Regions from separate parts of the Oceanobacillus sp. FSL K6-2867 genome, predicted to be linked through region 2. Evidence: riboswitches for the same ligand, from Rfam matches in the RefSeq annotation. Region 2 holds a riboswitch; each other region holds the start of a gene.
The links. A riboswitch is a leader RNA that binds a small molecule or an ion and turns the genes downstream of it on or off. The one in region 2 is predicted to bind thiamine pyrophosphate.
Positions count from the first base shown of each region.

Region 1: another riboswitch for thiamine pyrophosphate. It lies ahead of NSQ77_RS17070 (thiamine phosphate synthase); the one in region 2 lies ahead of NSQ77_RS16350 (YkoF family thiamine/hydroxymethylpyrimidine-binding protein).
Region 3: another riboswitch for thiamine pyrophosphate. It lies ahead of thiT (energy-coupled thiamine transporter ThiT); the one in region 2 lies ahead of NSQ77_RS16350 (YkoF family thiamine/hydroxymethylpyrimidine-binding protein).

Region 1 is NZ_CP150144.1:3,540,907-3,544,185, reverse strand. Features, by position in the region: gene thiO (glycine oxidase ThiO) at 1-590, opposite strand, end outside; gene NSQ77_RS17070 (thiamine phosphate synthase) at 587-1,183, opposite strand; TPP riboswitch at 1,318-1,427, opposite strand; gene NSQ77_RS17065 (hypothetical protein) at 1,623-1,766, shown strand; gene NSQ77_RS17060 (hypothetical protein) at 1,804-2,067, shown strand; gene NSQ77_RS17055 (4Fe-4S binding protein) at 2,273-2,512, opposite strand; gene NSQ77_RS17050 (GntR family transcriptional regulator) at 2,675-3,279, opposite strand, start outside.
Region 2 is NZ_CP150144.1:3,378,092-3,381,370, forward strand. Features, by position in the region: gene purU (formyltetrahydrofolate deformylase) at 1-581, shown strand, start outside; TPP riboswitch at 1,026-1,132, shown strand; gene NSQ77_RS16350 (YkoF family thiamine/hydroxymethylpyrimidine-binding protein) at 1,310-1,915, shown strand; gene NSQ77_RS16355 (ECF transporter S component) at 1,908-2,486, shown strand; gene NSQ77_RS16360 (ABC transporter ATP-binding protein) at 2,483-3,279, shown strand, end outside.
Region 3 is NZ_CP150144.1:3,799,410-3,802,688, forward strand. Features, by position in the region: gene NSQ77_RS18305 (M3 family oligoendopeptidase) at 1-1,076, shown strand, start outside; TPP riboswitch at 1,146-1,249, shown strand; gene thiT (energy-coupled thiamine transporter ThiT) at 1,360-1,929, shown strand; gene NSQ77_RS18315 (hypothetical protein) at 1,999-2,136, shown strand; gene NSQ77_RS18320 (general stress protein) at 2,253-2,603, opposite strand; gene NSQ77_RS18325 (hypothetical protein) at 2,737-3,279, shown strand, end outside.

The DNA of each region.
Region 1 (3,279 bases), 160 kb from region 2:
TAATTTGCTTCGACATCACCTTGCATTGTTCGGACAAGATAGTTGCCATCTTTCTTTTCCACTTGATAAACATCATTGCTTTCAATAATGGATGCACCAAGGGCTCGAGCACTTTTAGCAAAGCTTTCACAGGTTTTATCCGGCATTATACTCACATCATCCTTTATATATGCTGCTCCTAATATATTTGGAGCAATCATTGGCTCCCTTTTCTTTACTTCTTCCTCATTCAACCATTCTGCAGTTGGCTGCTTCAGAAGCGAAGTAAGCTGATGCTTATCTGTATCTGAAAATACAAGCTTTAATATTCCACCTTCTTTGTACCCAATATCAATGCCGCTTAATCGATAAAGCTCATCCTTCAACCTAAAGTATGCTTGTTGACTCGATCTGGCAAACGAAAACATCGCATCCTCGCCATTGCTTTCAGAATGAGCCCCGAGCATACCAGCCGCAGCGCTTGTAGTCATCGAACCAATTCTTCCTTTTTCAAATAACGCAACATCGACCTTTTCTTTTGCTAAATAGTAGGCTATTGAACACCCAATAATACCACCGCCTATTACAACTGCTTCATAATGCTGTTTCATTTTGAAATTGCCTCCCTATATTTTTTTGCCATCACGCTTGGTGCATCCGCATGGAAAATGCCGGACATAATTGCAATCCCATCTGCTTTTGACTGTTTCATTAATGACACCTCATTTAATGAAATTCCTCCAATGCCATAAACAGGGATGTGGAGTTTTCTTTTCATTTGTTCAATTGGCAAAATCCCATTCGGAGGTATTCCGCTTTTACTGCTTGTCTCAAAACAATGACCATATATTACATAATCCGCCCCATCCGCTTCAGCTTCTTTCGCTTTTTCGAATGAATGAACACTGCAGCCAACCCTTAGATGCGGATATTGTTCCTTGACTATTTTTACTGGTAATCCATGCTCTGGCAGATGAAGATTCGGAATATCTCTAAGGAGTGCAATATCAAGCCGATCATTTAGGATTATTTTTTCTTTATTGACACCATTCATTCGCAAATAGTCCAGCAGCTGAAAAATTTCACGAGCTGTTTTTGATTTTTCACGAATTTGAAGGAAATCGATCTTGTCCTTGATGGCTGCAATAGTATCGGCTAGCTTATCAACAGTCATGCTGTCTCCGGTTACAGCAATTAACTTCATCCAAATCACCCTTTCTTTCAGACATAGTACAGAAATCATTAACCGACCATGCAATTACAATTTTTATGTACACAAAAAAACCACTTTTCTGCATAGAAAGTGGTATCGTATTTGTATAATGAAATTAACAATACAATTCGCCCTTGCCACATTCCTACGCAGGTGCTAGCCTGTTCAGGTTTTGAGGGTTTCAAAGTAACTACTTTTTTCTCAGCCCTTATCAAGGGTTCCCCTAGTGAATAACGCTACGTATTTACTTATCATTACTTTACCACAAATAAAAAAATTTGCAAAGGGTGGATTTTTCAAATAATAAAGGTTAAAGTCGAATTGCAGGCTAGCTTTGACACAGCAATCTAACTTTTTTTATTTTTAAACCAAAAAAACACCATTTTCATGTATACTAAAACTAGAAAAAAATAGAAAGAGGTCCTAAATAATGAAGGTAAAAATGAATGTACAGACAGCCTATCATGGTGAATTGCTGCGAGCAGGCAAAGTATATGAAATTGATGAAACAACAGCAAAGCGTTGGATTGCCAGTAATTTAGCAGAAGAAGTTAAAAATGAAGATAAAATATAAATGTAAGTTATAATCTCGTCACAACGACGAGAATTAAATGGGTCAAGAACAGACAGATAAGTTAAGACTATTGGATCAGTCATTGGAAAAACACAATGAAATGATGGGCATATCGCTTCTGTCAAGTAAGATATCACTTCAATCGAAGAAAAGGAATGACACCCGGCAACATGAAGTTATGGATGCAATAAACTTAATTAGAGCAGATAATGGTCTTCTTTGCGATAGAAGCAGTGAACATGAAGTTGGTATGCTTCAAAAGCTGAATGAGAATCAATCTTTTAATGAAATGCATCTCTAACATTGTACATTACTTAACATATTGCTACATAATTTTCTCACTAAATACAAATAACATCCCCACTGGAACACTTCGCAATCTTGCTGCTGTAACTAGCGGGGATGATTAATTTAATACATCATATTTAGCTTTACCAATTTAACAGCACTGCTGGTCGGACAGATAGACAATTGTTCTGGAACTTTTCGTCTTCTGTCCAATAAATCTATCTATTTGCGAAAAATTCCTCCGCCTTTTCTAAAAATACTTCTTGATCAGGAGTCAAATCGTATTCTTCCTCGATCGCTGAAACTGGACAAACTGCTTTACATGCACCACAGTCAATGCAAATATCAGGGTCAATATAGAACTGATCTGGTCCTTCTTCTATACAATCAACCGGGCAGACACTTACGCATTCTGCTGCCTTTTCCGGTCCACATGGATCCAGTATTACAAAAGCCATTAATAGTTTACCTCCTTACTTTGCATACATCACTTTCTCTCTACTAAATGATAATGCTTAAACGGCTTGAAGTAAACCATTTGACTCGAAGTTTCGACAAATGATCTCAAGATATATTTTTTTCCTCATTTTAGTATTTAAATCTTGCTAGGTAGACCGTTATCACTGTATCCTTCGGTTAAATTCTATTGCATATTTCCATTTTTCTGATCTAAGATAAATAATTGTTACGTCTAAGGGAACAGATCTATTATCATAAGAAACCCTTGTACTTTTTAGAATAGACTGCCCTTTATCGACTTGCAGATGTTCTGCTAATTGAGAATCTGCTGAAATAGCCTCTATATACTCATTTATAGTTGTAAATATAATACCCTTTTCATCTTTTAATAGCTGATCAATCGAAATAAAAGAAGGGTCTTTTTGAAACATCTCAATTGATAAATCAGGATGCGAAAAGTGCTCCAAATAAATTACAGGTTCACCTTCATCTGTACGAATCCGTTTCAGGTGAATCATTTCTTCATTACTGTTAATCTCAAGTAAACTTGCATAATAAGGAGACATTTTTTTTGTAACCTCTATTGTTCGGGCTGATATCTTTTTCCAATCTTTCAGATAAATATGATTAAACCCTGTCATCGTTGTCCAATGGCCGATAGGCTTTCTATTTGCTACAAAGGAGCCCTTTCCCTGAGAACGATAAATTAATCCATCAGATTCCAGTTTATTTAATGCTTGCCTGACAGGGGTGCGACTGGCTTGAA
Region 2 (3,279 bases):
CCATATTTGTCTCCAATGAACCGCATTGTTTATTAGAGCTCCTATGGGAATGGCAAAGTGGCGATCTAATGGCAAACATTGCGCTTGTGATTAGTAATCATGAGACCGCACGTGAGATGGTAGAGTCGCTTGGAATTCCATTTTATTATATACCAGCGAATAAGGACATCCGTCATCAGGTGGAAGAAAAACAGAAGCAGCTGCTTGAACAATATGAAGTCGATTTAATTGTGCTTGCACGTTATATGCAGATTTTGACTCCAGAATTTGTGGGGCATTTTGAAAATCGTATTATCAATATCCATCATTCGTTTCTACCAGCATTTATTGGGGCGAAACCATATGAGCGCGCCTATCAGCGTGGTGTGAAAATGATTGGTGCCACATCCCACTATGTAACGAATGATTTGGATGAAGGCCCAATCATTGAACAGAATATAGGCAGAGTCGATCATCGTGATAACGGAGAAGATATGAAAAAAATTGGTCAATCCATTGAGCGAAGTGTACTAGCTCGAGCAGTAAAATGGCATCTCGAAGACCGCATTATTGTCTATAAAAATAAAACGATTGTATTTTAATCAAAGGACCAGCTCTGGTAAAAGAGCCGGCCTTTTTTTATAGCTTAATTTCGGATTGTAGATATTTATAAATCCGTACTAAGTGCCGTAGTATGAGCAAACTCAACCGCCACGAATTGCTGCCGGCGAATACATTCTCAGCCCCCTCTAGAAAGCTGCTCAGCAGACGTGTGTTGGAAAGTGACGGTTGTTTTGGATGAAACAACAGGAAGAATGAACCAAGAGAAGACTAGCGCGGATTGAGATAAGGAATTTTCGATTGAGGGCGTAAAAAGCTGGGGAAAGAGGCTGGGGAGAAGTTAAAATGTTGTGGAGTGGTTAGAGATTAGTAAACGGTTATATAATGAAGAGGGTAAAGTCTTGGATTACTAAATTTTGAAAATAGTAAGTGCTTTACAAGAAATTAAGCTTATGGTATCTTGAAGACAGAAAACTTCATCATTATTTTTACGCTAGGGGAGCTGTGAAAGCGGCTGAGAAGAACTGGTTTGTTCTGACCCTTTGAACCCGAACTAGATAATACTAGCGTGGGGAAGTGTAGTCAATCTGTATATCTTTTATAGATAATTAATACATACATGTAGACTGCATTCCCTGGGAATGTAGTTTTTTGTGTTGCAAATAGGGATTATAGAGCTCTCTATTTGTTTAACGAGGAAACGATCAAAAGAATAATGGATCCAAAGTTTTCTAACAAAACTTAAAGTGGAAATGAGGAGGAGTTTTACATGGTTAAGCATGCGTGTATAAAAAATGATATTGCGGGGGCAAGTTTTTCAATTCATCCGATGAGTGACCAGTTTGTAGAAATCATTAAAGGTGCTCTTGAAGAGGCAGATACGACGAAAGTTCATATGGATACAGATGATGTAACAACAACCGTAAGAGGCAAGCTCACACATGTTTTTGATGTGACAAAGGCAATATTTGTTCATGCAGCAAAGAGTGGGAAGCATGTTGCATTTGAAGCTACGTATTCATTAGGATGCCCTGGGGATTCAAAAGGGGAGGCTTATATGGCAGAAGATGAGATTCCGCTGAATGCAGAGCTTGTCAATATAAAGCAGCGCGTTGCGGCGAAATTTTCCTTGTATCCATTAGGGGGCGGTAATTATATGGATGTAATTTACAGTCAAATTGAGGCAATGAAGCAATATGTAGATGTTAGTCATGCTCATTATGCGACACGATTAGACGGTGAAGCGATTGCAATCTTTAATGGCCTGGGACAGGTTTTTAAAGCCACGGTTGAAGGTGGATCCAGTCATACTGTAATGACCGTATCAATGTCAGCAAACAGTCCTTCACATTCAGGAATTGATCGCGATGAATAATTGGCGTTTTAAAGAAATTGTTGTTTTATCCGCACTGTCTGTTGTTTTTGGTGTTGTATATTTAGCCTTTTTGCCGCTTGGAGCCGTCTTAGTTGGTTTCCTTGGCCCTATTGGCTATGATTTTATTTTTGGTATTTGGTTTATTGTTTCAATCATTGCTGCATACATTATTCGAAAGCCTGGAGCTGCATTTTTATCTGAAACGATTGCAGCTATGGTCGAAGTGTTAATCGGAAATGCTGTTGGTCCAATGCTTATTGTCACTGGAATGGTTCAAGGTATTGGTGCTGAAGCTGTATTTGCTGCAGCAAGATGGAAGAATTACTCGGTTTGGATACTGATGGCAGCGGGAATGGGATCAGCCATTACAAGCTTTATCTATGGTTATTTTATGAGCGGTTATGCCGCTTTAGCTACAGAATACGTTGTAGCGATGCTCATTGTCCGGCTGATCAGTGGAGCATTAATTGCTGGATTATTAGGAAAGGCATTAAGTGATGGTCTAGCTAAAACAGGGGTGTTATCAAGTTTTGCTTTAGGCAAAGAATATCGGAGGAAAAATGTGGCATGAGCAGGATGGTAGAAGTAAACCAATTCTATTTAAAATTTGAAGCGAATCCAGACAGATATACTTTATCTGATTTGAATTTCTGCTTGAATCATGGTGAAAGCTTATTGCTTCTCGGACCCAGTGGCTGCGGAAAAAGCACATTAACATATTGTCTGAACGGGCTGTACCCACGCGAACTAGATGGAGAGATGCGTGGAGAAATTGTTATTAATGGAAAACCAGCGACAGAATACCGACCAGGGGAAATTAGTCAACAGGTCGGAGTTGTTTTCCAGGATCCAGAGACACAATTTTGTATGCTTACTGTTGAAGATGAAGTAGCCTTTGGGTTAGAGAATATTGGCGTTCCACATGAAATAATGGAAGGGAAAATTAACCATGTTCTTGAAATGGTACAGTTGCTTGCATTTAAAAAATCTGCAATAAGCTCGCTTTCAGGAGGGCAGAAGCAAAGATTAGCACTTGCATGTATTCTTGCGTTAGAGCCTTCATTATTAATTTTAGATGAACCAACAGCCAACCTTGACCCAATTGCAAAGAAAGATGTTATTCATACCATCCAATCGATACAGGAAAAAACGAATTGTTCCCTTATTATAATTGAGCACCAGCTGGACGGCTGGACAGAACTTACAGAGCGTTGTCTTTTGCTGAATCGAAAGGGGATAATATTTTATGATGGCGATATAAGAGATGCCATTGCCTTTAAGTTAGATGAATTACAAGAACAAGGTATTTGGCTGCCAAAAATAACACAGTATTTATTGAAAAAAAGACTGAAAACAGAGCAGAA
Region 3 (3,279 bases), 420 kb from region 2:
CCGGCTTCCGCTTGGAAACTTATAAACACCGTGGATGGAGACATGTTTTAAAGGAACCATTAGCAATAAACCGGATGAAAAAAGAAACACTGGATGCAATGTGGACTGCTATTATTAATAATAAAAAGCATTTTGTAACGTATTTAAATAAAAAAGCAGATTTGCTTGGCTTAGAGAAATTAAGCATTTACGATATTAGTGCTCCGCTAAGTAAAACTGTAAAAACATCAAGCTATACAGAAGGTGCAAATTATATTGTCGATCAATTTCAAAAGTTCAGCCCAAAGATGGCAGATTTTGCAAAAATGGCATTTGAAAAACGATGGATAGAAGCTGAAGATCGGCAGGGTAAGCGTCCTGGAGGATTTTGCACGAGCTTCCCAGATAGTGAGCAGACACGTATTTTTATGACATATTCTGGTACATCTTCAAATATTTCTACACTAGCCCATGAATTAGGTCACGCCTATCATCAGCATGTGATGAACGATGTCAACGGCTTAAACCAACGCTACGCAATGAACGTGGCAGAGACCGCTTCGACCTTTGCGGAGATGATTGTAGCAGATGCATCTGTAAAAAGTGCACAAAGCAAGGAGGAAAAGCGCTCTCTGCTGGAGGATAAAATTCAGCGTAGCGTTGCCTTTTTTATGAATATACACGCTCGGTTTTTATTTGAAACACGATTTTATGAAGCGCGTAAACAAGGAATGGTGTCCGCACATCACTTAAATGAATTAATGATTGAAGCACAGAAGGAAGCTTATTGTAATAGTTTAGAAGAATATGATCCAAGCTTTTGGTCCTCTAAGCTGCATTTTCATATAACTGGTGTTCCGTTCTATAATTTTCCATATACATTCGGCTATTTATTCAGCCTGGGTATTTATGCATATGCAAAGGAAAAGGGCGGCAGCTTTGAGGAAGATTATATTGCATTATTAAGAGATACCGGCAGAATGACAGTAGAAGAGCTTGCACAGAAACACCTGAATGTTGACTTGACTAAGCCGGATTTTTGGGAGAATGCAATTGGATTATGTGTAGAAGATGTAGAAGAATTTCTCAGCTTATAATATACTATAATTTATTTGTTAAATTCTAATAAATAAGGTACAATACAGATGACAAAAAAGTAAATAGAAAAAGCCTACAGGGGGAGTCGTTTTGGCTGAGAGTGAACAATTAAGTTCAGACCCTTTGAACCTGTTAGTTAATTCTAACGTAGGGATGGTAGTCTTTTTGATGGAATAAAGAAAGTAATGTGAGCGAAGCAGACTGCTTATTGCAGTCACCATCAGAAAGCTTCCCTTGGCATTACTTTTTTGCGTCTAAAAAAGTAAGGGAGAGTTTTTAACATTGAATACAAAACGTACGTTATTTTTAGTAGAGGTAGCGATTTTTACTGCATTAGCACTTCTTTTAGACATTCTTCCAATATCTTTTAAAATTTGGGCGCAAGGCGGATCGGTTTCATTTGCAATGATTCCCATTTTTATTGTTGCCTTCCGCTGGGGGATTAAAGGTGGTCTGCTTTCTGGGTTTCTTTGGGGAGTTTTGCAAGTGGCAACTGGAACGGCTTATGTTTTAGTACCGCTGCAAGGATTTATTGATTATGCAATTGCATTTACAGTACTCGGCTTTGCTGGTGTTTTTGCTAAGAAAATTCAGGGAGCGGTTAAATCTGGTGAAACGAAAACATATTTGAGCTATATCACCTTTGGTGTTTTCGTTGGCTCTGGCTTGCGTTTCATAGCTCATTATGTGGCGGGAATTGTTTTCTTCGGCTCAGCAGTTGAAGGCCAGCCAGCTTGGCTGTATTCATTAATTTATAATGCATCATACATGGTTCCTTCATTTATTCTCAGTTCTGTAATTGTATTTTTCTTGTTCCATAAGCAGCCACGAACATTAATGAACGCTGCATAAAATATTATACATTCGCTCACAGAAGAATAACCTCTAGAAGGGGTTATTTTTTATATAGGAGGTGATGAAATGCGTGAATTAATCGGTACATGTGTGAAATGCAAAGAGGAAGTCTATTGTAAAGATGGATTCTTTGATGGTGTACACAAAGGGGGAAAACTATTTTGTAATCCTTGTGCTGCTAAATTAGATAAGAAGGAGTTGTAAATAATAAGCATCCTTTTCATTAAAAGACCTCCCTTTCAGGCTAAAGAAGAAAGGGCGGTATAATCCCGCCCGGAGTTCTTGCCTAAGTCTTTAAGGGAGATTAGGTTTCGGCTTTTTTAAGCGAGCATTTGATCAACCAAATCATGGTTAGTAACGATAAGAAGAATTTTGCCGTCATCTAAGTCCTCTTCATAATTTTCTGCCTCTACAGAAGAAACACCAATTTCTTTTAGCTTGTTTCGTAATTCATCACCTTGACTGTTAAACATATTTCCAACAGCACTTGAAAAATCCATTTCTTTCATTCCAATGGTATTTGCGTCAGCTCCGTCAGCTATTCGACCAGTTCTTTCATCGTCGTGTGTAAGGATATAAATATCCTCTTTCGTTATACCTCTTGCCTTTAATTTGTTAATATCAAGTTTAATTTGGGTTTCATCTACATATTCTCTTACATATGGTTTCATGTTTGCATACCTCCTTAAAAAGTTATTATTTATGTTCCCGTTCTTTAAATAATAAAACATCCAGTGCTCGAAATTGTCGCATACAGAAATTTTTACGCATAGGCTATAGCACATCCAAAAGGGAGGAATACGTATGGTTTTAACATTTTCCCATTTGCTTTATGGCTTATTTACACTCATTGTTATTTTAACAATGGTTTTTAGAAAAGGTGTTGTATTTCCTACGCTATTAGGAACCTTTATTATTGGCTGTTTTTACACGGGCAGTGTTGTGGATGGGCTGACGACAATTTTCAGAGCTAATTTAGTAGCCGCACAAGAACTATTCAATATCTTTCTGATTATTACCTTTATGCTTGCGTTATTGCATGCACTTCGAGATTTAGAAGCTGACAGAAGGATGGTTGAACCGTTTGAGAAAATGATGGTAAATGGTCATGTTTCTTTTTTTGTTCTCGTAGGTGTCACTTATGTTATTTCGTTGTTCTTTTGGCCGACCCCTGCAGTTCCATTGATCTGTGCATTGCTAGTTCCAGCAGCTGTTCGTTCTGGCTTGCCGGCGATGACATCCGCCGTTGCGATAGCTCTTGCAGGTCAAGGAATGGCACTCTCCTCGGATTATATTGTGCAAGTAGCACCGGGATTATCTGCAGCATCCGCTGGTGTCGATATTAAT